Regions from separate parts of the Mucilaginibacter sp. P4_D1 genome, predicted to be linked through region 2. Evidence: riboswitches for the same ligand, from Rfam matches in the RefSeq annotation. Region 2 holds a riboswitch; the other holds the start of a gene.
The links. Region 2 has a riboswitch for cobalamin ahead of metE (5-methyltetrahydropteroyltriglutamate--homocysteine S-methyltransferase). Riboswitches for the same ligand answer to the same signal wherever they lie in the genome.

Region 1: linked by a shared signal. The riboswitch ahead of AC1DV1_RS29960 (TonB-dependent receptor plug domain-containing protein) and the one ahead of metE (5-methyltetrahydropteroyltriglutamate--homocysteine S-methyltransferase) in region 2 are both predicted to bind cobalamin.

What each region holds. Positions count from the first base shown of each region.
Region 1 covers NZ_JBFUIJ010000075.1:808-7,817, forward strand. The annotation lists gene AC1DV1_RS29955 (YncE family protein) at 1-511, opposite strand, end outside; gene AC1DV1_RS29960 (TonB-dependent receptor plug domain-containing protein) at 523-2,550, opposite strand; cobalamin riboswitch at 2,663-2,859, opposite strand; gene AC1DV1_RS29965 (tRNA pseudouridine synthase A) at 2,987-3,796, shown strand; gene AC1DV1_RS29970 (DEAD/DEAH box helicase) at 3,900-5,192, shown strand; gene AC1DV1_RS29975 (VF530 family protein) at 5,189-5,413, opposite strand; gene AC1DV1_RS29980 (hybrid sensor histidine kinase/response regulator) at 5,608-7,010, shown strand, end outside.
Region 2 covers NZ_JBFUIJ010000060.1:6,680-25,630, reverse strand. The annotation lists gene AC1DV1_RS28520 (phosphatase PAP2 family protein) at 1-583, shown strand, start outside; gene AC1DV1_RS28515 (NHL domain-containing protein) at 666-1,988, shown strand; cobalamin riboswitch at 2,203-2,404, shown strand; gene metE (5-methyltetrahydropteroyltriglutamate--homocysteine S-methyltransferase) at 2,572-4,878, shown strand; gene AC1DV1_RS28505 (beta-ketoacyl-ACP synthase III) at 4,937-5,941, shown strand; gene AC1DV1_RS28500 (acyl-CoA thioesterase) at 6,071-6,457, shown strand; gene AC1DV1_RS28495 (glycoside hydrolase family 95 protein) at 6,555-9,023, shown strand; gene AC1DV1_RS28490 (DapH/DapD/GlmU-related protein) at 9,264-10,478, opposite strand; gene AC1DV1_RS28485 (VOC family protein) at 10,960-11,388, opposite strand; gene AC1DV1_RS28480 (YitT family protein) at 11,529-12,389, opposite strand; partial or broken gene AC1DV1_RS28475 (isochorismatase family protein) at 12,534-13,100, opposite strand; gene AC1DV1_RS28470 (MFS transporter) at 13,198-14,463, opposite strand; gene AC1DV1_RS28465 (MarR family winged helix-turn-helix transcriptional regulator) at 14,491-14,928, opposite strand; gene AC1DV1_RS28460 (group III truncated hemoglobin) at 15,065-15,457, shown strand; gene AC1DV1_RS28455 (glycoside hydrolase family 25 protein) at 15,507-16,382, shown strand; gene AC1DV1_RS28450 (hypothetical protein) at 16,387-17,313, opposite strand; gene AC1DV1_RS28445 (YncE family protein) at 17,469-18,951, shown strand, end outside.

The sequences.
Region 1 (7,010 bases), on a different contig from region 2:
TGCGGCCAACGGTAATGTACTTGATAATGGTTAATGAAGCCGTATCCATTACTGCTACTGTGCCATCATAGGAGGTAATAAAGGCATTGCTCTTGTAAAAGGCTATGCTTCTTGGCTGGCGGGCACGCGCTTTATTTTTTAATGTGGTATTTACAATACTGTCCTGTTTAATCAGTTTGCCGGTTTTAGCGTTCACAACATCAACTACGCTTGATACATTAACAACGATGTACATTTTTGAGCCATATATTTGGGCGTCATTACCTGTATCGCCCAGCGGGCTGCCGTTTACGCTGCTATAAAAATCGGCAGTAAGTAATTTAGTTGTATAGTTGTAAAAAGTCAGGCTGCTGTTATTACTACCAAAGCCACCCTGGTTAATAATGTATAAACCAGCCCTTTCGGCCGTTGGGGTATCGGTTGTTGGAACGATTTTGTCTTTATGGCATGATGAAAGCAGAGCTATCATCGTTGAAGCAATAAATAAATAATTGAGTTTGTTTTTTTTCATAATATTGATTGTTAGATAGTTATTTGAATGGAAAACCTGACAGACCGGCCGGGCATCGGATAGCTTTGCACAACAGCGTAGCTTTTTGCAAAAAGATTATTAACCTCTGCTGATGCAACAACAGCTTTCTTTTTTAATAAAAAGTGATAAACAACAGATGCATCGCTGATGGCGTACCCGGCTAAATAATCAGACGCAAGATTGTCGTTGGTGTAATATCGTGACGATGAAATTACCTGGTTATAATAAACCCCTAAATGGCCGCGATCAACACCTGCATTAAGCGAAACTGTGTTTTTAGGCGTATAAGGCAACTGGTTAAGATATACAGAAGATGTAGGGTCGGTTACATTTAGTGCCTGCTGGTACGAATAATTTACAGCCAATGATGCCTTCCAGCCTTCGGCAGGTTTAGCCTGCGTTTTTAAGCCTACATCCAATCCCTTAATATCAACCTTGCCAAAATTCTGGATCGACCGGTTAAAGGCGTCCTTCGGGATAAATACAATCTTATTATCCACATGATTATAATAGGCATCGGCTGTTAAAGTGATGTAATTAAAAAAGCCGCTTAATGCCTTGCCATACGTGGCGCCCAAATCAAATTGTTTAGTATACTCCGGTTTTAACATAGGATTGCCGATGGCGCTGTAATAAAGTTCATCAAACGTAGGGTTGCGAAAAATATATTTGTAAAAGGCCCGTATCTGAATATTTGAGGTTTTCAAGGGCTGAAAGGTAGCCTCAACCGTGGGCGAATAAACATTCTTAGGCGGGGCCGCGGCACCGTTTTTTACAGTTTCGGTAATATGGGTATTCAGCAAACTTCCCTGCAACTGGAATTTACCGATGCGCAGGTTACTGGCCAATACATTTAATAATGTCAGCCTTGTTGGATAACTAAAATTGGCAAGGTTTGCATCAAGATTATTGACCGACAAATCGGCAGCGTAGGATACTTCCCATGCAGTTGTTAGATGGTAAGCCAAAGCTGCCGAACCATAATATTCATGTTGCGTAAAGCGCTGGTCTAAACGTCCTTCGTTGTTAAAATAATCAGGATCGAGGTAACGGAGATAGTTTTTTGAAACCTTAGCGTTCACTAAAAGATGTAAAGAATTGTGCCACTGACGTTCATAGCCACTCTGGAAAAAAAAGTCCCGGTTCCAAAGCCGCGTTGCCGATATGGTGGGATTATAAAGCACCACAGCGCCGGGAATGCCCCGTTCAGCATGATAATAGTTTACGTGTAAATTAAATTTGTTACTATCGGTTTTGGCCCAGTATAAAGCGCCATCTACCTGTTGGGCGCCGATATCATCATTGCTGCGCGTATGTACAGAGTCGGCCCCAACGACGCTGGTTTTATAGTTATACCGGCCGTTAGCATGCTCTGTGTAACTGTTTACTATAAACGACCAGTTATTATTAACACGTTGTTGCCATTGGAGATATGGGTTTACTAAGCCAAAAGAACCTGCCTTAACACCCGCTGTTACCTGGTAAGGTTTACCAATACTAAGACTGGGTTTTACCGTTTTTATAGCCAGTACACTTGATGATGCAAACGACCGCGCCGGCATACAAATACCAGGGGGCTGGCCAATGTAAAGTGAAATTTCCTGTACGTTGTTCAGGTTTAGCTTACTGAGGTCGACCTGGCCGTTTTCGGCATCGTTAATTTGTACGCCATCATATAAAACAGCGGTATGGTTGGCACTCAGGCCGCGTACCGAAACTGTTTTTAAGCCTCCAACCCCACCGTAATCCTTCAGTATAACACCGGCAAAATTACGGATAGCATCGGCAACATTAAATGCGCTGTAACGTTCAAAATCGCCGGCCAAGACCTGCTGTGTTGGTGTAATGGTTTGAATTTTGGGGATGGCAGACGAAGAAACGGTAACCTCTTTGATTTTTTTTGCGGTGTCTGTTTGAGCAGATACGCTATTGTAAACAACAACCTGCAGCAAAAAAAACGCTGCCGCTAAAACCGGTGCGGGTAAATGCTTATGAAAACAAAGTAAGTTTTTTTTCATGTTGTTGTACGCAAAGCGCTCACAGCACACACGGAAACAGAATTGTTTGAAATGAAAATACGCCAATAAACAAGAGCATTCACATCCAAGCTTCAATCCCCGAAAGCTATGAATTGCATTATCGCTCTGGCAGGTCTTCTGACTTACTCCCCTTTCGTTCTGTCTTCCCTTTGCCTAAGCGCAAGTGACTTTAATAGAATGAACTATGGTTATGGAGCTTACAGCTGCGGGACAGTTCCGGATTCACACCGTATTCCCTTTTAATCCTTTATGATATACTATAAAGAAACCTAAAGCGCCGCAAAGGTAGTTTATGTACGGCAGATACGCAAGTTGTTTAAAATGCCCAATGCTGGTGTAAAGCCATCCGTTTAGCCATCCCACTTGTTTTTGTATGGCATTATCATAATTTTTGCGGATTTTTGGATCCAAGATCATGCGCTATTTTTTTCATATTGGTTATCACGGCACACAGTACAGCGGCTGGCAAAAACATGCCGGCGTTGCAAGTGTACAAGCTGTTTTTGAAACCGCTTTAAGCCAAATTTTAAAAACGCCTACAACTGTTAACGGCTGCGGCCGTACCGATGCGCAGGTGCATGCCAGCCAATTTTTTTTTCATATAGATGTAGAGCAAGAATGGGATTTCGACCTCCTTTTCCGCCTCAATAAAATGCTGCCGGATGATATCGCGGTATTTGATATCATCCCGATGCAGGGCCTGCCCCACGCCCGGTTTGATGCCGTGCAACGCTCCTATTATTATTTTATTCATACTTATAAAGATCCTTTTTTAAGTGCTTTTAGCGCGTTATACCCCGAAACCAATCTTAACATTGATGAAATGAAAAAGGCGGCGGCGCTGCTACCGCTTTATAACGATTACCGCGCCTTTTGTAAAATGCCCGACAGGATTGACCATACCATTTGTAACGTGAGCTTGGCAAGCCTTTTTGTTAGCAGCAACGGCGACAGGCTCCGGTTCAACATATCGGCTAACCGGTTCTTGAGCAAAATGATCAGGATCATTATTGGCCGCCTGTTGGAAATTGGCCGTGGAGAAATGAGTGTTGATGAATTTGAAAGTCATCTCATCAGTAAACAAACGCCCAGAATTATTATCCCTGCTTATCCCCAGGGATTGTACCTGTCAAAAGTAACCTATCCCTACCTTGACATTCCCGCCAAACCAACGTTTACCGGCCTGCTCCAAAAGGACGAAAACACTGTTTGGCAGTCAATATAATACCTAAAGTATTCCCTGTCTTGCCTCTTGATTCTTGATTCTTGACTCTTTTCAAGGAAATTTAGGTAAATTCGCCCTCTTAAATACTTAATAAAGTTCTCAGATGGTGTGGTTTGAAAAATTGAAGCTGAAAAAACAGCTGGTTCGGTCGGTAAATGAAGCTGGTTTTATAAACCCTAAAGAACTGCAATTAAAAACGCTTTCGAGAATTGTAGGCGGCCAGGATATCATCGCCATTGGTTACGAAGGCAGTGGCAAAACTACCACCTATGTACTGGGTGTTTTAAACCGCTTTAATTATGCCCCCGAAGGCGTCCCGCGTGTATTAATCCTTGTGCCCGATAAAGAGGATGTATTTGGAGTAATTGAGCAATTCGACCGCCTGAACAAAAATAAATCGATAAAAATTGTTGGTTTATACGTGGCTCCGGGTATTGAAGCCCAGATGGACGCATTAGCCGATGGCGCCGATATTGTAGTTGCTACTCCTGACAGGGCGCGTGCTATTTACCTGAAACTTGCCCTTAACCTTAACAAGGTTGATATGTTTGTGGTTGATGATGCCGATGAAATGATAAAAAGAGGCTTGCAGCTACCTGTTGTAGAATTGGCAAATAGCATTGGCAAAAGTCAGAAACTGGTATTTACCGAAGTAATGCACAGCAAACTGCAAAAAATGCTTGATCCGTTCATGAAAGAGCCTGCTATTGTAGAAGTAGAAGCATTGGCAGAACAACCCTTAGAAACACATCCGCAATTTTTATATAACGTACCCAACTTCGGTACTAAATTAAACCTGCTCAATTTGTTTATGTACGATGAAGAGCTATTTACCAAAACCGTAGTTTTTGTAAATACACGTGCAACTGCCGATAAAGTTTATAAAAGCCTGCAAACCCGTTTACGTACAGCGGTGGCGTATTTAAACCCCCAGTTTTTTGATAGCCCGGGTTTTAAATCGATAAATGATTTTAAGGCTGATGAAGGTGCCAGGGTACTGTTGGTAGCTAATGAGCAGGAAGAAACTTTTAGCCTGGCCGATATTCCTTTCATCATTCATTTTGATGTGCCGGCAGAAAAAGAACTATTTATTGATCGTGTGACAAATCATTACCCCGAAAGCGGGAACGAGACAATGGCCCTCACTTTTGCTACCGACCTGGAGCTTAGCCAGGTTAAAAAGATTGAGCAGGCCACCGGCAAAAAAATAGCCCTTGCCGAGTTACCCGAAGAGCTTATTATTGAAAAAGAGGTAAAAGCAAAAAAAGAACCCAAACCAAACCCCGATGCGCCTATAGTTGGCGCGGCTTTCCATGAAAAAAAGGCTGCCAATTCAAAAACTTATAACTTTAGTTCGGGCCAAAAGGCTAAAATGAACAATAAGCGCAAGCACTAATTTTTTTTGGCAAAGTAGTAGATGTACATATCCTCTACCTTTTTACGTGCCCACGGCGTTTTGCGCAAAAACTTCAGGCTGGATGATATGCTGGGATTATCCAAAAAACAATTAATTCTTATCTGGTAGCCTAACTCGGGCCAGCCAAAACGGGCAACCAGTTCGTTCAAAATCATTTCTAAAGTTTTACCGTGCAGCGGGTCTTTGTTTTTTTCGTCCATATGGGCAAAGTTAAAAAATATGGTTCAGCTTGTTTTAGATAAAATGCTATGTACTACCGGTAACCGGTTGTTAATATTGGCATAACTAATTTAGTCTTAACCCCGTTTAACTATTCATCAAATAATTATAAACAATCCCGTAATAAGTTTTAAATTAGAAATCTGTGCGTACGCCAAAATCTTATGTTTTTCTGATGTCAATAAGGGGCTTAAAGTATTACCTGTTATTCATTTTTATAGCATGTTCATTTTGGGTTTCGGCCCAGGAGCATCCTATGCACTTTCAGCACATAGGCAGTAAAGAAAATCTTTCTGAGCTTAACATCAACGCCATGATCCAGGATAAGCAAGGCTTTATCTGGGTTGGCACCCGCGACGGCCTAAACCGTTACGACGGCAATAAATTTAAAGTTTTCAGGAATGATGTTAACGATAAAACCAGCATTAGCAACAACTACATAAACCACATTGCCGAAGATAAGGACGGCAGTTTATGGGTAGCCACAAGTGGAGGCCTTAATAAATTCGACCCGAATAAGAATCGTTTTACGCGTTTTCTGCACAACGATAAAATTCCAAACACACTGGCCAGCAACTTTACCGTAAATATTGCTTTGGATAATAACGGTAATTTATGGATAGCTACCTTGAAAGATGGCGTTGACCAATATATTATTAATCAGCATAAATTTATCCACTACCGCAACAACAAGCGCGATTCAACCAGTTTAAGCGATGATAACGCCAGGGTTACTTATGTTGACAGTAAAGGCGATGTTTGGATTGGAACCGCCTATGGAGGCATCAATCTTTTTAACCCAAAAACCAGAAGCTTTACCAATTTTAAACACGACGAGCGTGATGGCGGTACCATATCGGCAGATAGGATAACCAGTATTTTCGAGGACAGCAACCATCGCCTATGGGTAGGCTGCGGTTCTGGCGGTTTAAATCTCTACGACCCGACTACGGTAACTTTTCGCCATTTCAAAAACGACCCCAATAACAGCAATTCATTAGCCTATAATAGCATCCAATGTATTGCCGAGGATGGTAACCATAATTTATGGATTGGCACCGAAAACGGCGGCCTTAGCATTTTTAATTATGAAAAGGGCACATTCAGCAACCATTTGCAGGATGAAGTAGATAATACGAGTATCGCCAGCAATTCAGTTGATGTGATACTAAAAGATAACACCGGTAACATGTGGGTGAGCGGTTTTGCCTCGGGTATCAGTTTATATAAAAAGGTAACCGATAACTTTAAACATTACAACCATAACTCGCTGGCCAATAGCATATCCAATAATTTTGTTTTAAGTATCCTGGAGGACAAAAAAGCAAACATCTGGATAGGCACGGACGGTGGCGGGCTCAACCAGTTCGATCCTAAAAAAGGCACATTTAAAGCATATCGTTATAATGATGCCGACAAAACAAGTATAGGCGGCAACTACGTTTTAGCGTTAAAAGAAGATTACAAAAATAATTTGTGGATAGGCACCTGGGGGGATGGCATGAGCGTAATGGATTTACAAACCCACAAATTCAAATCGTATCGCAATAAACCCAACGACTCTACCAGTTTAAGCGG
Region 2 (18,951 bases):
GGTCATTGCGCTTTCATGGCAACTGCTTTTATGCCTGCATATTAACACCGCCACCGCCCAGTTACGTACCCCACGATTTGATGATGCCATCATGATAGATTTACAGGAACACCGTACCCCGGCCCAAACCGGTTTTTTCCTGTTTATGAGCAATCACCTGGAATACGGTAATATTGGTATACCGGCAGGCTTGCTGGTTGGTGGCATCGTCGGCAACAATAAGGAGATGCGGCAAAATGCGCTGTACGTGGCCAGTAGCACAGCTATCTCTGCCGGGTTAACCCAATTGATTAAAGTGCTGGTAAAGCGGCCGCGGCCATTCATCCAGAATATCAATATCACACCCGTTTACCGGCCGGGGAATTACTCTTTTCCATCGGGGCATAGTTCATCATCGTTTGCCACAGCAACTGCTTTATCGGCCGCTTACCCCAAATGGTATGTGATAGTCCCGGCCTATTTATGGGCAGGCTCAACCGCGTATTCAAGGATGTACCTGGGGGTACATTACCCCACAGATGTGGCTACGGGTGCAGGATTAGGAGCTGCGAGCGCGTTGCCGATGTTGTTTTTGAAAAAATAGTGTTTTTGGCGATTTTTAAATTTAATCATCCTCCATTACCAGAAATTTGTTATTTTAGGATAAAATATTACTAAATCTTATCATGACATTCTCTTTAGTAAAACTAAAACCTGCTTATTTATTCTTGCTTTTTCTATCAATGGTTATTGTAAGCTGTTCAAAAAAAGGCTCGGACCCAGCGCCACCTGTTGATAACACTCCAAAAGTTACTATCACATCATTAAGTGTAAATACAGGTGTATATGATACAGAAGTGGTTATCACCGGTACCAATTTTAGCGCAACATTGGCCGACGACCAAGTGTTTTTTAATGGCAAAGCTGCAACAGTAAGCGCAGCAACCGCAACAAAGCTTACCGTAAAAGTTCCGTTGGCGGCCGGCAGCGGGGCAGTAAGTGTGAAGGTTAGCGGCGGCACAGCTATAACAGGGCCAACTTTTACCTATCAGCAATCATGGCTGGTGAGCACTTTTGCAGGTGGCAGTACTTACGGTTACGCGGATGGTGCAGCAGCGGATGCTAAATTCTTCACGCCATCAGGATTGGCGTTTGATGCAGCCGGAAATTTAATTGTATCTGAGAACGGCAATAACGATATCAGGAAGATCGCCACTGACGGAACTGTAAGTACAGTTGCAGGCAGCAGAAGAACGGATAAGAATGATGGCAAAGGAACCGAAGCGAGCTTTTATGGTCCGACGGGGTTAGCTATTGACCCGGCGGGTAATATCTATGTTGCTGATTACTATAATGACCTTATCCGGAAAATAGATCCATCAAATAATGTCACGACTTTTGCGGGAGGAGGAAACGGACTGGCTGATGATGGCAAGGGAGCAGCTGCAAGTTTTTTTGGCCCAGCCGATATTAAAATTGATGGTTCGGGTAATTTTTTTGTAGCCGATTTAAATAATGAACTTATCCGAAAGATAACACCTGATGCCAATGTTGGTACATTTTCAAAAGTAGTGTTAAATCCCAAGTCAGGCACCCGATATAGCCCGGTAAGCCTCGCGTTCGATAAAGACTATAATTTGTATGTATCGCTTGAGCTGGGTTACAACATACAAAAAATCAGCGCTACTGGCGTAATTTCTACTTTAGCTGGTTATGGCCTATTWGGCACAACCGACGGACAGGGAAGTAGTGCCCGATTTGCAAGGCCTTATGGCTTGGCAGTTGATAAAGACGGTAATATTTATGTAGCCGATTTCCATAGGATAAGGAAGATTACTCCAGCTGGTCAGGTAACAACATTTGCAGGCTTTGAAGTTGGAGGCTTCGCTAACGGCCCAGCAACCAAGGCGTTCTTTAATAATATTGCAGGTATTGCGATAGATAAGCTCGGAAATATATTTGTAGCAGATAGCGGTAATCAGCAAATCCGCAAAATTGCATTTGAATAGCCACCTATTATAACGTCAAACTTTCAGAAAAATGCCCGGCGCCAACCGGGCATTTTTATCATATAACCGCTATCCCATCAAGGCAACCGGGGGCTGATTAAAATTTCAAGTTTCAATCCTGAAATTCAAAAATCATCTGCACATCTGCCATTTGAAATCTGCACATCAAAAATCCGCACATTTTTTCCCATCTTTACAGCCAATAAAGTTCTTTACTTTTTTTCTGCAGAGTGGTTCCCGGTGTTTAAAGCACAGGGATTAATAAGGAACCGTGTGTAAATCACGGGCTGTCGCGCAACTGTAAGTAACACAAAAAGTTGTTGCCTTTAACAAAGTCCATTGTTCGCCCACGCGCGAATGAGAAGGACGGCAACAATGTTACAAGCCAGGATACTTGCCGCTATGTAAAAGACAATGCTTTCGCGCAATGAAGCAGTAGTCGAAGAAAAAAGAATAGCTATACCGGCATTTGCTTGCCTGTAGGTTACGCTTTTGTCTTTTATTACCATTTACTCCGAAAGCATACCGAAAACCGTAAGGAGCATTAAGTCAACTTAATGTTTAACCYAAAACGTTTTAGCGTATGCTCAAAAACAATCTCGGGTACCCACGTGTAGGTGCCCACCGTGAACTCAAAAAAGCCAGTGAACAGTACTGGGCCGGCAACATTACCCGTAACGATTTATTTGCCGCCGCCCGGCAAATTCGCCTGCAAAACTGGCAAACCCAGCATGATGCCGGTATCGATCTGATCCCATGTAACGATTTCAGTTTTTACGACCAGGTGCTGGATACCTCGCTCATGCTGGGCAACATTCCCGAGCGTTACACCCCGGTATTAACACAAAACAAGGCCAATACCGAAATTGACCTGTATTTTGCCATGGCCCGCGGCTACCAAAAAGATGGCCTGGATGTTACAGCCATGGAAATGACCAAATGGTTTGATACCAACTACCACTACATTGTACCGGAGTTTGTACAAAACCAGCAATTTAAACTATTTAGCGAAAAGGTATTTGACGAGTTTATACTGGCCAAACAACATACCGGCAACATACCAAAACCGGTATTGATTGGCCCGGTAACCTACCTTTTATTAGGTAAAGAAAAACAAACCGGTTTTGATAAAATAGACCTGATTAAAAAACTGGTGCCGGTTTACATCGAAGTATTAAAACGGCTGGCAAGTTACGGTGCTATCTGGGTACAGCTTGACGAGCCCTTCCTGGCGCTTGACCTTACCGACAAAGAGAAATCGGCTTATGCTTACGCCTACATGGAAATCAGGAAACAATGTCCGGACATCAAAGTGCTGCTGACAACCTACTTCGAAAGTCTGCACGAAAACACCGAACTGGCCGTAACCCTGCCTGTAAGCGCCATTCATGTTGATTTGGTGCGTGCACCCGATCAGTTGTACAAAGTTCTCACCGTATTGCCCGATAGCCTGAGCTTATCGTTAGGTGTAATTGATGGCCGTAACATCTGGAAAAACGATTATGTGCGCTCGTTAACCCACGTAAAAAAAGCAATTGCTGTATTGGGTACCGATAGGGTGATGATTGCGTCAAGCTGCTCGCTGCTGCACACCCCGTTTGATCTGGAGCTGGAAACCGCCATCATCCCCGAGATAAAAAACTGGATGGCCTTTGCCAAACAGAAACTAAACGAAATAAACGAGCTGGCACAGATCATTGGCGGCAATAATGAATTACTGCAAGAAAACCTGCGTGCCCTTACCAGCCGTAGCCTTTCAAAACTCATTCATAAGCAGGATATCAAACAACGCGTGGCAGCCATAACCGATGCCGATGCGCAACGTGAAAGCGGATTCATCTCCCGCCAGAAAATACAACAGCAGCGCTTTAAATTACCACTGTACCCTACAACTACCATAGGATCGTTCCCGCAAACTGATGATATACGCTCGTTAAGGGCAAGGCTAAAAAAAGGTGAACTAACCGGGCCCCAATATGATGCCGAGATAGAAAAAGCAACCATTGACGCCATCCGCTGGCAGGAAGAGGTTGGACTGGATGTACTGGTACACGGCGAATTTGAACGTAACGACATGGTGGAATACTTTGGCGAACGTTTAGACGGCTTCCTGTTCACCAAAAATGGCTGGGTACAAAGCTATGGTAGCCGCTGTGTTAAACCACCGGTTATTTATGGTGATGTAAGCCGCCCGGCGGATATGACCGTACGCTGGAGCAGCTTCGCGCAGCAAAACACCGATAGGCTAATGAAAGGTATGCTAACCGGCCCGGTTACTATACTGCAATGGTCATTTGTACGGGATGACCAGCCACGGTCCGAAACTACCAACCAGATAGCTTTGGCCATCCGTGACGAGGTTGTGGCCCTGGAAGCCGCCGGCATAAAGGTGATCCAGATTGATGAGCCTGCTATCCGTGAAGGTTTGCCGTTGCGTAAAAAAGACTGGCAAAATTATTTGAACTGGGCGGTAAAAGCCTTCCGTATTTCGGCCAGCGGTGTGAGGGACGAAACACAGATACATACGCACATGTGCTACAGCGAGTTTAACGACATCATTGGTAACATTGCCGATATGGATGCCGATGTGATCACCATTGAAACCTCGCGCTCGCAAATGGAACTACTGGCTGCCTTCGCCGATTTTAAATATCCAAACGAAATTGGCCCCGGCGTTTATGATATCCATTCGCCGCGCGTACCCACGGTTGATGAAATGGTAAGCCTGCTGGAAAAAGCATCTGAATTGTTACCCGCCGGCAATTTATGGGTTAATCCCGATTGTGGATTAAAGACCCGAAAATGGCCCGAAACCCAGGTGGCACTTATAAATATGGTGACCGCAGCGAAACAACTTCGTCAGTTAGTTGTAGAAACAATAGCATCCTGACGGGTAAAAACAGGCAATTTGCGTATACTTGCCTGTTTTTTCAGATTTTTGGCATTTTATGAGATTAAAAAGTAACGCGGTTATTACAGGGGTTGGGGGGTTTGTTCCGGATAATATATTAAGTAACAGTGATTTAGAGAAGATGGTTGATACAAACAGCGATTGGATCATATCACGTACAGGAATTAAGGAAAGAAGGATTTTAACCGACCCTACACTTGCCACCTCGGATATGGCCGTTGCTGCTGTGAAAAATTTGTTAGAAAATACAGGTGTTTCTGCAGAAGAAATTGATTGCCTTATTATAGCTACATCAACCCCCGATCACCTGCTTTTATCAACCGCCAGCATTGTTTGCGATAAGGTTGGTTTAAGCAATGCCTGGGCTACCGATGTTAACGCTGCCTGCAGTGGTTTTTTATACGCTTACACACTTGGTGCGAGCCTGGTAGAAAGCAACCGATACAAAAAAGTAATTGTAATTGGCGCCGACCAAAACAGTGCTATCATTAATTATAAAGACCGCAATACCTGTATATTGTTTGGCGATGGTGCCGGTGCTGTTTTACTGGAGCCCACTACCGAGGATATAGGCCTAATTGACAGCGTTTTTAAAACTGATGGCCATGGCCGCGAATACCTGCTGGTACCTGGCGGTGGTTCAAAAATTCCGGCTACTGTCGATTCTGTTGAGGCTAATCAGCACTACATTCGCCAGGAAGGCAGGATTGTATTTAAGGCAGCCATTAAAGGCATGACAGAAACGTGTACCGAGGTATTAAAACGCAACGATATGACGATTGATGATGTAAACTGGCTGATACCTCACCAGGCCAATTACCGCATCATCCATGCCGTTGGCGAAAACCTTGGCTTACCCGAGGACCGTGTTAAGGTAAATATCGACAGGTACGGTAACACTACAGCAGCCACCATACCACTTTGCCTTTGGGATTTTAAAGACGATTTTAACCACAACGATAACGTTATTTTTACTGCCTTTGGCGCCGGCTTTTCATGGGGCGCAACCCTGTTAAAGTGGGGCACCTTGAGGAAAGCGTAAGGTAATTTAAAATCATATAACAATGACGGGGCTGTCATCCTGAGCCTGTCGAAGGACGCGCGGAGAGGCCTTAGCCTGCTATGCTTCGACAGGCTCAGCATGACAGGCCTTTTGATATTTGTTGACTCCATGACCATCGAAGAAAGAATAAAAGCATCAGAAACACGCATTTTTAAAACCGTGTTTCCTAATAACACCAACCATTACGATACGCTGTTTGGCGGTTCGGCTATGGCCATGATGGATGAAGTAGCGTTTATAACCGCTACCCGTTTTACACGAAAAAGAATGGTTACCGTATCATCTGACAGGATTGATTTTAATAAGCCTATCCCGGCGGGTACCATTATCGAACTGGTGGGCTCCGTATCGCATATTGGCAATACCAGTATGAAGGTGTTGGTCGAGATCTTTATCGAAGAAATGTACTCTTTTGTGCGCGAAAAGGCCATTACCGGCACTTTTACATTTGTGGCTATCGACGAGCATAAACACCCGGTAAAGGTTGTAGATTAATAAGGTACCTTTTATGTAAATAGCGCTGATAATATTGCCTGTTTAAAGCCAATTAAGTTTTATAATTTAGTTGCTTATAAATCTGCACATCGGCTTCATGAACAAAAAAACAGCAATCTTATTAATAGCGCTGGCGCCATTAACTGCCTTTTGCCAGCAAAATTTAAAACTTTGGTATAAGCAACCCGCAAAGGTGTGGACAGAGGCCCTGCCTTTAGGCAACGGACGACTGGGTGCCATGGTATTTGGCCGGGTAGGCCGAGAACTTATCCAGCTGAACGAAGCCACTTTATGGACCGGTGGCCCCGTACGCACCAACGTAAACCCGCAGGCTTATGACAATTTACTGCTGGCAAGGGAAGCGCTGTTAAAAAATGAAGATTATGCACAGGCTAATGAGTATGCAAAAAAAATGCAGGGCTACTACTCAGAATCGTACCTGCCGCTGGGCGATCTGACCATCACCCAACAATTAAAAGATACTATCCCCACGGCTTACTACCGCGACCTGGATATCAGTAATGCTATTGCCACAACCCGTTACACAATCGATGGTGTAGAGTATACCAGGCAAATTATCAGCTCGACCCCCGACCAGGTTATCGCTATCCGGTTTACCGCAAATAAAACCGGGCAATTAAATTTCACCCTGGGCACCGGCAACCAGCTAAAATACCAGAACGTTGTTATATCCAACAACCAAATTTTAATGAAGGGGCAAGCCCCGGCACATCTGCAGCCCAGTTATGTCAACTTGAAAGATACGCTTGCCCTCAATGACAAACCCGGTTGTCGTGGAATGCGCTATGAGTTACAGGTAAAAGTTATTAATAAAGATGGGGTAGTAAGCGCCAATACCAACGGCATTACAGTGAAGAACGCAACCGATGTAACTGTTTTTTTATCGGCTGCTACCAGCTTTAACGGCTTCGATAAATGCCCGGATGCCGAAGGTAAGGATGAGCATAAATTAGCTACAGACTATTTGGAAAAAGCCATAAAATATAGTTGGCCGGCATTGCTGCAACATCATTATGCCGATTACCATAAATATTTTAATCGGGTAGCGTTTAACCTCGCCGCCCCCGCCGATGATAAGAGCGCATTGGTACCAACAGACGAGCGGCTGTTTAACTATTCAGAAGGGGCTAAAGATCCATCATTTGAAACATTATATTTCCAGTTTAGCAGGTATTTGCTGATCTCCTGCTCGCGCCCGGGCGGGCCTGCGGCTAATTTGCAAGGTATCTGGAACAAAGAGGTCCGGCCGCCGTGGAGTTCAAATTATACCACCAATATTAATGTGCAAATGAACTACTGGCCTGCCGAGGCGGCAAACCTATCGGAAATGCAATTGCCTTTTATCAACTTCATAAAAAACGCGGCTGTTACCGGCCAGGTAACAGCCAAAGAATTTTACCATACCCGGGGTTGGGCGGTGCACCATAACAGCGATATATGGGCATTATCAAACCCGGTTGGCGATTTAGGCCACGGCGACCCTATGTGGGCCAACTGGACAATGGGATCGCCATGGCTATCGCAGCATTTGTGGTGGCATTACCAGTTTACAAACGACAAGGCCTATCTTAAGGATACTGCATACCCGCTTATGAAGGGTGCTGCCCATTTTTGTATGGATTTTTTGGTGCCTTACAAGGGCTACCTGGTAACTGCCCCTTCCCTATCGCCCGAGAATAGTTTTATTGACGATAAAGGCAAACAAGGTACCGTATCTGTAGCTACAACCATGGATATGGCCATCATCTGGGATTTGTTTACCAATGTGATAGATGCCGCAGGCCGGTTAGGCACAGACAAGGCTTTTCGCGATTCGGTGATTGCCTGCCGCAAGCAATTATATCCGCTGCACATCGGCAAAAAAGGAAACCTTCAGGAATGGTATAAGGATTGGGAAGATACAGATCCGCATCACAGGCACGTATCACATTTATTCACCGTATTTCCCGGCCATGAGATCTCTCCTATCGAAACCCCGGAGCTTGCAGCAGCCGCAAAAAAAACGCTGGAGCTTAGAGGGGATGCAGGCACCGGGTGGAGCCTGGCCTGGAAAATTAACTTTTGGGCCCGATTACTTGATGGTAACCACGCCTATAAAATGATCCATTACCTGTTAAGGCTCACTGGGTCATCAAAAACCAATTATTCCAATGGCGGCGGTTCATACGCCAATTTGTTTGATGCGCATCCGCCGTTCCAGATAGATGGCAACTTCGGGGCATTATCCGGCATGTGCGAAATGCTGGTTCAAAGCCAGTCGGGCGAGATCAGCCTGTTGCCAGCCATCCCTGATTGCTGGGCCGAAGGCCATATTTCGGGCTTAAAGGCACGCGGCAATTTCCAGTTAACTATGAACTGGAAAAACAAGCAGATAGTTACAGCGTCGGTTTTATCGGTAACCGGCGGTTTATGCAAACTGCGTACAGCCACACCGTTAAAAATTACGGGCGTACAGGCAAAGTCGGTAAAAACAGCTAATGGCTATTTAACAAGCTTTAATACTAAAAAAGGAGTTTTGTATCAGATAACCAGCTCAAAAATTTAACCAGCTCCATCGAAACCGGAAACTTAGTAACAAACAGTAACAGTGCAGAAATGACGAACGCTAAAACAAACCAACGATGCCATTTAATAAAAGAGAGATTTCGAAAAGCATTATTATCGGAGCGCCACAGGGTAGCTGTTATTCAACTTTGAGCTCGTCGTGGACGTTGGAGACAACTATAAGCCAAATTTGCCGGAGAAGGTGTGTTTAACGGGGTACTAATAAGTTGGGGCCAACTGACTAAAAAGAATCTCCCTCCAACTCTTTAAGAACCTCCCTGGCTAAATTTACATCAAGATTCCACCAGTTTGAGGCAGTTAGCTTATCTATTTTATCCTGGTCAAATCTAAATTTTAATATTTTAGCAGGGCTACCAACTACTATCGCAAATGGTGGAACGTCTTTTGTTACCACGGAGTTTGCTCCGATTATTGCGCCATTGCCAATTTTCACACCTCTTTTGATAATACTATCAACACCTATCCAAACATCATTACCAATCTCACTAATCCCTTTTGTTAACTCATCCAGTATATTTTCGTAAAAGATTGCACTTGTTGACAATGCCCGTAAATTATGTTCGCCTGGCCCAATTGTCACATTATCTGCTATGCTACAATACCTGCCAATATTTGCCTTAGTCACAACGCAGCGACTCCCTATGTAAACATAGCTCCCTATTTTGCTAAATTTATCTACGGTAGTTCCCTCTCTTACTTCAATATGATGGCCAATTAAACTTTCGGGATCGACTCCTGATGGGAGAATCGCGCTATTGGTAATGTCTAAATCGGACAACAGTTCTGAATGAATACGTATTATATCATCGCCGACAGAAAATACTAAATGTTTATCATGCTTATGTACAAATTCCCTGAGAAAATCGATAGTAGGATAACCATTCTCGCCGGTAAAGCACCGAGCGCCGTCTATTAATATTGTGTGGCTTTTTATTGGATGCGCAAAAATGTGCTTAAGCTCATTTAAGATAGGTGAATTTAATTTCTCCTTATCGGTAAAGTCTTCTGAATAATGACCGTTTAACCAAAACAATGCGGGCTTTGAAATCCCAGGCAATATCTCAGCCAACACATCTCCGCTATCTCCCTGGTAGACAGATATTTTTTTTTGGACGCTAAATTTATCGACTGCATTTTTAAAAAGCTTTGCATCAAGCTCAATGGTTACTAAGCGTTCAAAAAAATCTAAGCAAGCGGCTGTCGTTTCACCTAAATATGTTCCTGTTTCAACAAAAATATTAGCTCGATGAAACCTCGCGTATCGCTTTATAACGGAAAGTTTTATGGAATGAGGAGGCGGGGCAGGACGGCCAGCTTTGATCCATTCTTTGATGGTATTATCGGTGGTTGACTCTCGGGTAATTGTGCCGATGCTGCTTCGGTATTTCTTAAATAACCTGTAAATAATAGTTCTTTTTAAAAAATCCTTTAGCATAATAATCAACTATAATTGTGAATAGCCAAATATATAAAAACCATAAGGATATCATAAGCCAGTTACAATGTAGGGAAATCCATCTAACTTTTGAATAGCCTGCCGATGTTAAAGACATATACATATCCAATTTACCTACGGTTAAAACTGAAGAACATGCTTACGGGGATAAAATGAATATTAGGCCCCCTAATATCTTACACAGCCAAATGTTATGTTAGTGGTCAGTAGGCTGTTACCATTCAAAAAAAGCACCCGCCGAATCCTGGATTTGGGACGGCGTGCACCCCATGCCGGCCGGGCACAAACTGATAGCCCCTAAATAGATTAAAGCAACAAAAAAGAACTGCGGTTTCCCGGGCTAGTGTTAAGTCAACAGTATTAAGTCGTAAGTCTAAAGTTGAATTTTTTCTGTTTCGACTTAGGACTTTAGACTTTGGGCTAAAGACGATCCGTCAATTTATCGTTGACACGACACTAGTCAAACAGCAAACAGTTGCCCCATATCCTTAAAAGCCTTAAATTCCAACGCATTTCCAGATGGATCAAGAAAAAACATGGTAGCCTGTTCGCCGGGCAGGCCTTTAAAACGGATGTAGGGTTCAATGACAAATTTCACGTTTAGGCTTTTTAATTTAGCCTCAAGTGCAACCCAGTCATTCCATTCCAGTACCACACCAAAATGCGGTACAGGTACGTCGTGCCCATCAACCGGGTTAAAATGATGTTTGGTATCATCAACCGGTTTAGGTTTCAGGTGGATAACAAACTGGTGGCCATATAAGTTAAAGTCCGTCCAATTAGTATCGCTGCGACCTTCGCCGCAGCCTAAAACTTCGCGGTAAAATTTGCGGGCCTCGTCCAGGTCATAAACCGGCACTGCAACGTGGAAAGGTGTTATTTTGCTCATCTTATAATAGTTTTAAGTATTGAGTGGTGAGTTTTGAGTGTTTAGCCGAAAATAATAAATCTTAATTTAAAGAAAACCTGTCCCTACCAAAACCAATTCCTTCCCCACTAAAAACTCCCAACTCAAAACTCAAAACTTCATCAATGTAATCCTTTGCGTTTTAACAATCCCCCGGTGGTATCGTCCACGCTTTGCTGTACAATAAATGCCTTGGGATCTATTCGCAGGATGGTTTGTTTTAACGATGGAATCTCCAACCGGGTAGCAACGGTAAAAATAATATCCCGAGGGTCGTTTACGTGGCCATCCTTGCCGTAACCGCTTTTACCCTGGTAAATGGTAACACCCCTGCCCAGCGTAAGTGTAATTGCCCGGCGAATGGCCTCGCTATGCGTAGATACTACCGTGATGCCCGAATACTGTTCAATACCATTCAAAATAAAATCTATCATTTTGGCGGCAGCCATATACGTTAATATGGAGTACATAGCTGGCTCAACGCCCAGTAAAAAGGCAGCAAGCCCAAATATCACTACGTTGAGCAGCAAAATAAAATCGCTCACCTTTAGCAGTTGAGTACGTTTGCTGATGAGTACTGCTGCTATCTCGGTACCATCAAGCACGGCGCCGCCCCGCATGGCCAGGCCGCTGCCCGTACCTATAAATACGCCGCCAAAAACCGCTGTAAGCAACTTATCGTGCGTTACATCGGGGAAATTAATAACTACCAGGCTTACCGATAGCAAGCCAATGGCAATGGTGCTTTTTATGGCAAACCACAGCCCAAGCTTTTTATAACCCAGCCACAAAAACGGCACATTAATTAAAAAAATGAGTAAAGAAATGGGTATGGCCGAGATATCTGCAACCAGCATTGATACACCCGTTACCCCTCCATCAATAAAATGGCTGGATAACAGGAAACCCTTAAGGCCAAAACCGGCTGCCAGGATACCCAACCCAATAGATATTGATTCTTTGATGATCTTCATTACCTTCATGCCCAAATATAATTTATCCGGCGCTAAAACGGGTTTTAATAAAGCAGATAATTAAGAACAGGTTGGTTTTAAGATGCAAAATATAAATAGAATAAGATGCCAAGCTAAAATATCATAACTTCCGGCTATTCAAAAGTGCTAAACCTACAGACCCAGTTTAGCAATAATCTCATCTGTGGTACCTACTTCTCCAATCCTCGGGAAAATATATTTAAAACTGCTATTGTGTGCATCTGCAAACCTATCGCTCATGGCATCGCTGGCAAAGGCAATATTATAGGCAAATTCATTAGCGCTGCGGGCGGTAGCTTCGACACCTATACTGGTGGCCAACCCGGCCAGCACAATCTAGGTAACGCCACGTTTTTGTAATTCGTCATGCAGGGCGGTTTGGTAAAAAGCGCCCCATGTTTTTTTGGTTATCCTAATGTCGCCGTCCCCTACTTTAATTTCGGGCACGATATCCAAAAAATCGGGACCAGGTACTGATCCTGCGTTTGGATTACTATCCCTGCGGGTGGCAAAAGCAGCCGAACCAGCAGGGTTAACATTTACTATTACAACCGGCAGTTTTGCCTTGCGAAAAGCGGCAAGCAACTTAGCCGAGTTTTCCAATACCTGGCTCATAGGGTGCGCCGTGGGCATTTGCACAATGGGCTTTTGCAAATCAATTAATACAAGTGCGGTATTTTTATCAATGGTAGTTATCATATTATCTGCATTTATTTCAATTATCGCTGTTAGTATCCATTCAATTCGTGTCCATCAAATTCGTAAAATTCTATCCAACTCGTGAAATTCGTGTGTATCAGTTTGATGTTAGTGAATTGACCGGGGGGTGTTGTAAAGTTACTTCGATAGCTTTTTTGAGCCTGATTTTCCTGAGGTACGCCAGTTGCAATAAACCCAGCAGCAGCGCCACAAGACCTTCGCCTAAAACCGTATCCGGAACGCCTATTTTTTGAGAAATGCCCCCTACCAGTAAGCCACCAAGAGGCTGCATCCCAAAAAAAGCCATGGCATAAAAACTGATAACCCTGCCGCGCATAGCCGGATCAACCGTAGTTTGAATGAGTGTATTGCTAATGGTAATCTGGGCCATCATCCCAAAACCTGTAATGGCCGCAAACAAAAGGGCAATGTAATAATTAGGGATGTGAGAAAAGACAGCCAACCCTCCGCCGAAAATTAGTGTACTTACAGCCAATATCTTTTTAAGATCTCCTCCTGCTTTTATTGAGGCCAGGAATATAGCGCCCGAAAAAGCGCCCAAACCTATCAAGCTATCTATAACCCCAAAAGTTGATGCCGTTCCCTTAAAAATATCTTTGGCATAAACCGGTATCAGCGTATTAAAGGGTAAAACCATGAGGCTTATTAAGGCCAGCATTACCAGCACAAACTTAATTGAAGGTGTGCTTTTGATATAACTAAAGCCCTCTTTAAGTTCAAAATAGATGTTGTGCGTATGTGCTTTCGGCTTTGATTTGGGCAGCCTCATTAACAACAGCGAACCAATCACAGCAATAAAGCTGGCGGCATTGGCGCCAAAGCACATTACATCGCCAAATTTCTCGAGCACCAGGCCTGCAATACCCGGACCTACCAGTCTTGACAGGTTTACCATAGATGAGTTAAGTGCCAGCGCATTCGGTAAATCAGCTTTATCGTCAACCATCTCATAAACCAATGATTGACGGGCGGGCACATCAAAAGCATTAATGATACCCAGAAGAGCGCTTAAAGCGATAATTTCCCAAACCACGTATCGCCCAAAAAACACCAGCGCCGTGAGCAAAATAGCCTGCATCATTGATGCTGCCTGGGTAAACAACAATAACTTATACCTATCATACCTGTCTGAAACTACCCCGCCCAAAAATGAAAATAAAAACGAAGGGAACAGACTTGCAAAAAGAGTAACTCCCAATAAAAATTTAGAATGTGTTTGCGAGTATATTACCCAACTCACCGCGGTTTTCTGCATCCAGGTACCCACCAACGATATGGATTGACCGGTAAAATAAAGCCTGTAATTCCGGCTTCTAAATGCATTAAAAGTGTTTATATTCATTACTCCCCTATCCCCGTCACGAAGACTTTATTCAAAATCAACAATTTTTGTTAGCGGGCCAATGGCCTTTTTTATCAACTCCTGTTCCTCAGGTGTACAGGTTGCGGCTATGGCATCATTAAGCCAGGCATTACGCTCGTTACGTACCTGGTGTAGCATATCGCGCCCAAGATCAGACAAGGTGATGATGGCTTTACGTTTATCGGTTTCCGAGATCCGCCTTTTGATTAAACCGCGCTGCAGGAGGTTGGCCAATATCTGCGACATGCTTTGCGTAGTTATTTTTTCCATAGCTGCCAGTTCGTTAGGCAGCAATTCCTGGTGCTGATCAAGCAGGGCAATCGTAGAGCGTTCGGTTAACGACAACTTATCGGCAGTTACCGAATGCTTCCGCAGTACCTTAATAAGCCTGGTTACCACGGTGCGCAGGTCGGCCGCCAGTTGAATATCTTTTTGATCTGTCATTTTTATTATAAAGAAAACTTGTAAGTTTACCTTACAAATATAAAGAAATTTTAGGCATTTATTGAATTACCTCTATTTTTTACATTGGTGTTATATGACATTGGGTAGCTTTGGTGTGGAATAATTAGGTATAGCCATGGGTATAAAACACGATATAATTTCATTAGATGATATCAAACTGTTGGTTGATACCTTTTATAATAAAGTTGGCGAAGACGTTTTACTGGCTCCCGTTTTTAACGAGCGCTTAGGCGATGGCTGGTCGCCCCACCTGGAAAAGATGTATACCTTTTGGCAAACCCTGCTATTGCAGGAACATACCTATAATGGCGCCCCGTTTCCGCCACATGCGCGCTTACCTATTGACGAAAAGCATTTTACAGAATGGCTAAATTTATTTACAGCTACAGTTGACAGCCTTTTTGCCGGCGAAAAGGCCGATGAAGCCAAATGGCGTGCAGGTAAAATGGCCGAAATGTTTCAATATAAAATAGCCTATTTTAAAAATAATCCGCTTAATATTATTTAGGTATTTATTTACCGGGCAATATGCGGGCGCATTTTAGTAATTTTGCCTTGTGCCACCACCTGTTAAAAAAACACCTGCCAAAACCACAGTTCCGGTAAAACGGAAACCTGCAGCGAAGAAAAAAACACCTTCCACAGTTCCTACAGGATGGATATTTGCCGCTATTGGCTTACTACTTATAGTGCTTTCGCCCTTTTATTATGGCTACGTTTTAAAAACGGCAACTGCAACCTGGCGATGGATACTGGATGCCGGCGAAACCACCAATTACCGTACCTACAAAAGTTTTGGCGTACGCATACCGGCCAATTATACGGTACATGGCATTGATGTATCATCGTACCAGGGCAAAATAAACTGGCAAAAGGTAAAGCAGATGAACGAGGATGGCGTACACATTAAGTTCGCTTTTATTAAGGCAACCGAAGGCGTTTTAATGACCGATCCCTATTTTCAGCGCAACTGGCGCGAGGCCCCGAAGGCCGGCCTTATTTGCGGTGCATATCATTTCTTTCTGCCCCAAAAAAGCGGCTTATGGCAGGCTAAATTCATGCTGCAAACGGTAAAAATTGAAAAAGGCGACCTGCCGATGGTTGTCGACGTAGAGAAGTTATACCGCACTACGCCCGAAAAAATGCGTACTCAGCTTAAGCTGTTCATCCACCAAATAGAAACCAAAACGGATGCAAAACCCATTATTTACACCAACCTGAGCTTTTACCAGGATTACCTGGAAGGTTATTTTGACGAGTACCCGCTGTGGATTGCCCACTATTACCAACCCCAGTTAAAGGTGAGTAGCAATACCAACTGGCAGTTTTGGCAACACTCGGACAGGGCCCACATCAATGGCATTAGCCAAAGGGTTGATATGAGTATTTTTAAAGGCGATACTACTGCATTTGAAAAATTACTGGTGAAGTAAAAAATCACCCTGTTACCCCTTCCTTCTTATAAACATTCATCAAACTATCGGCCCGATACCTATGTCCCTCCTTTAAAAAGGCATAGTAAGGCGCTACGAATTTGGCAGCGGCAGATGAGGGGTATTTATCCAACAGGTAGTTGTAGGCTTCTTTAAAATAATCGCTCAGGCGGTTTTGGTCATCCATAACCCAGGTGTTATCGGTTCCCTGGAGCAACGCCTGCAAATAGCTTTTCTGGTTAACCGAAGCGTCGGTAATACTTATAAAACCAGGATTTTCTTTAACAAACTGCTCCCACCATATTTCCCTGTCTACCAGCTGCTTTGCACTTATAATTATCGACGCATCTTCCATATAAACAGCCTTATTTTCCTTATTCAATTGCTCAAGGTAGGCCTTCATCACCGGCGACACGGATTCATAAAACCATTTACTGATAAAATCCCGGTCTTGCCCCACATAGGTGTCGCCTTCTTCCATAATAATCGTAAAACCGTTATCGTTCAATTGCTTCAGGTATTTTGCAACTTTTGCCGGCAGTTTACCTGGCTTAACTTCACGCATGAGTATGGTATCACTTCGGTCGGTACGGTCATTATGGATATCATCAAGGGTTTTATCCAATTTATCGTAGTACGCGCTAAAAATCAAAAAAGCAGTATCGCAGGCGGCAGGGGCTTGTCCTTTGAATAGTTCTACATATCTCCCTGCAGCCGTTGTTGCATTTTCAGGATCGGTAAAATTTAAAGATTTAATAAATACCACATACTGATTAAACAACGGGTTTGTATATTGCGGCTTATTGATGATTGAAGTTTTAGCCGGCTTATTAGCCTTAACAGCATGTTTCGTTTCTGCCGACGGTTGCTTTTTATGTGAACAAGCACACAACACAATTAAACACATACACAGGAATACACAGTTTTTCATGACAGAATGGAAGTATCTTGCATAAATATGAGCAATTTGTTTGGAAACAGAAAGCGCAACGATAAGACAACAACTCCATCATATGCCCCGGAAGCATATTATATATCAAAGACTTTTAGCGCTGAAAGGCCTCACCATCCAGAACATCTTATACTATGAAAATATCTACATTATCTTTTTGTGCTTTATTGATCACGATGGTTTCTGCCTGTCATTCGGTTATAACCGATGGCGCCGTGGGCAACCAGGAACAAAGCAATATGCACAGTACCTATGACGATAGCACCTTAAATAATAAGATATTGCCTGTAATGATGCCATATAACCGGCTGATTGACCCGGCCGGCAAAGTGGTGCGCTTTGGCGATCCCAATTTTGAAAACCATAGTCTTGATATCAAACTGATCCCTGGAACCTCGGTTTTAGCTGTTGAAGACCGGTACGGCATTACCCTCATTGATTCGGTTGGCAGTAAGGTCGTAGCACAATGGACTTATAACAAGGATAAACGGTACAATGGCCTGATGAGCACTTACTCGGGCTTAAAGGTTCATAAAAGTGGCACAGAAACTCAGATTTTTTGGAGCGCAGCCAATGGCGATTCGCATAAATCATTTGTAATGCAAGCCCTATGGAACGGGCAGGATATCAGCATCAAAAACGCATTTGAATTTAAGCCCGCTGCGCCCTCACCATTGGCGTTACCCAATGAATTATTAATCAATACCGAAGCGGGTACCGATTATTTATATGTGGCTTTGAACGGCAACAACCAACTTGTAAAAATTAACCTGGGCACCCAACAAACTATTTATACTAAACCAACCGGGGTAGCGCCCTATGGCCTTGCGCTTGTTGGGCAGCGCCTGTTCATCACCAACTGGGGTGGTGCCGAACCTGCCGATACAACCGGCCGGGAAACCGCAGGCGTACCTTACGGCAAAACCTATATCGACCCCAAAACCGGCGCTACAAGTTCCGGGAGCGTACAGGTGTTTGATATTGCAAGCGGCAATGTATTGAAGGAAATTTCAGTTGGCCTACACCCCAATGTTATCATAGCCGATAAAAGCCATCGCTTTTTATATGTTGCCAATGCCAACAGCGATAACCTATCGGTAATAAACGCTGCAACTTTTAAGGTGATTGAAACCGTCCCGGTAAGGTTGATGCAGGATAAAAACGGCTACATCGGCGATTCGCCAAACGCACTGGCGCTCAGTAACGATGGTAACACATTGTACGTTGCCAACGGGCTTGATAATGCGGTGGCGGTAGTTCAGCTTGGGTCAGTTTCATCGGCGGGCGGCAAAGGCAAAACAGTTGTTAAAGGCTTTATACCTACCGAGGCTTATCCCGGCGGCTTACTGATTGTGGATAACACCATTTTTGTAACCAACCTGGAAGGCGAAGGATCGCGGGTAAGCACCAAAGAGTTTAAAGCCGGGTCGCAGGTACCTGATGATGTTACCGCTTATAACTCGCACCACGAAAAGGCTACGGTATCTATCATCCCGTTGCCGGATGATGAGTTATTAAAAACATATACCAATCGTGTAAAAACGCTTAATCTTACCTTCAGGCAGGATATAGCACAACTGATACCGCGTAAAAACATCACCCCAAAACCAATGCCCG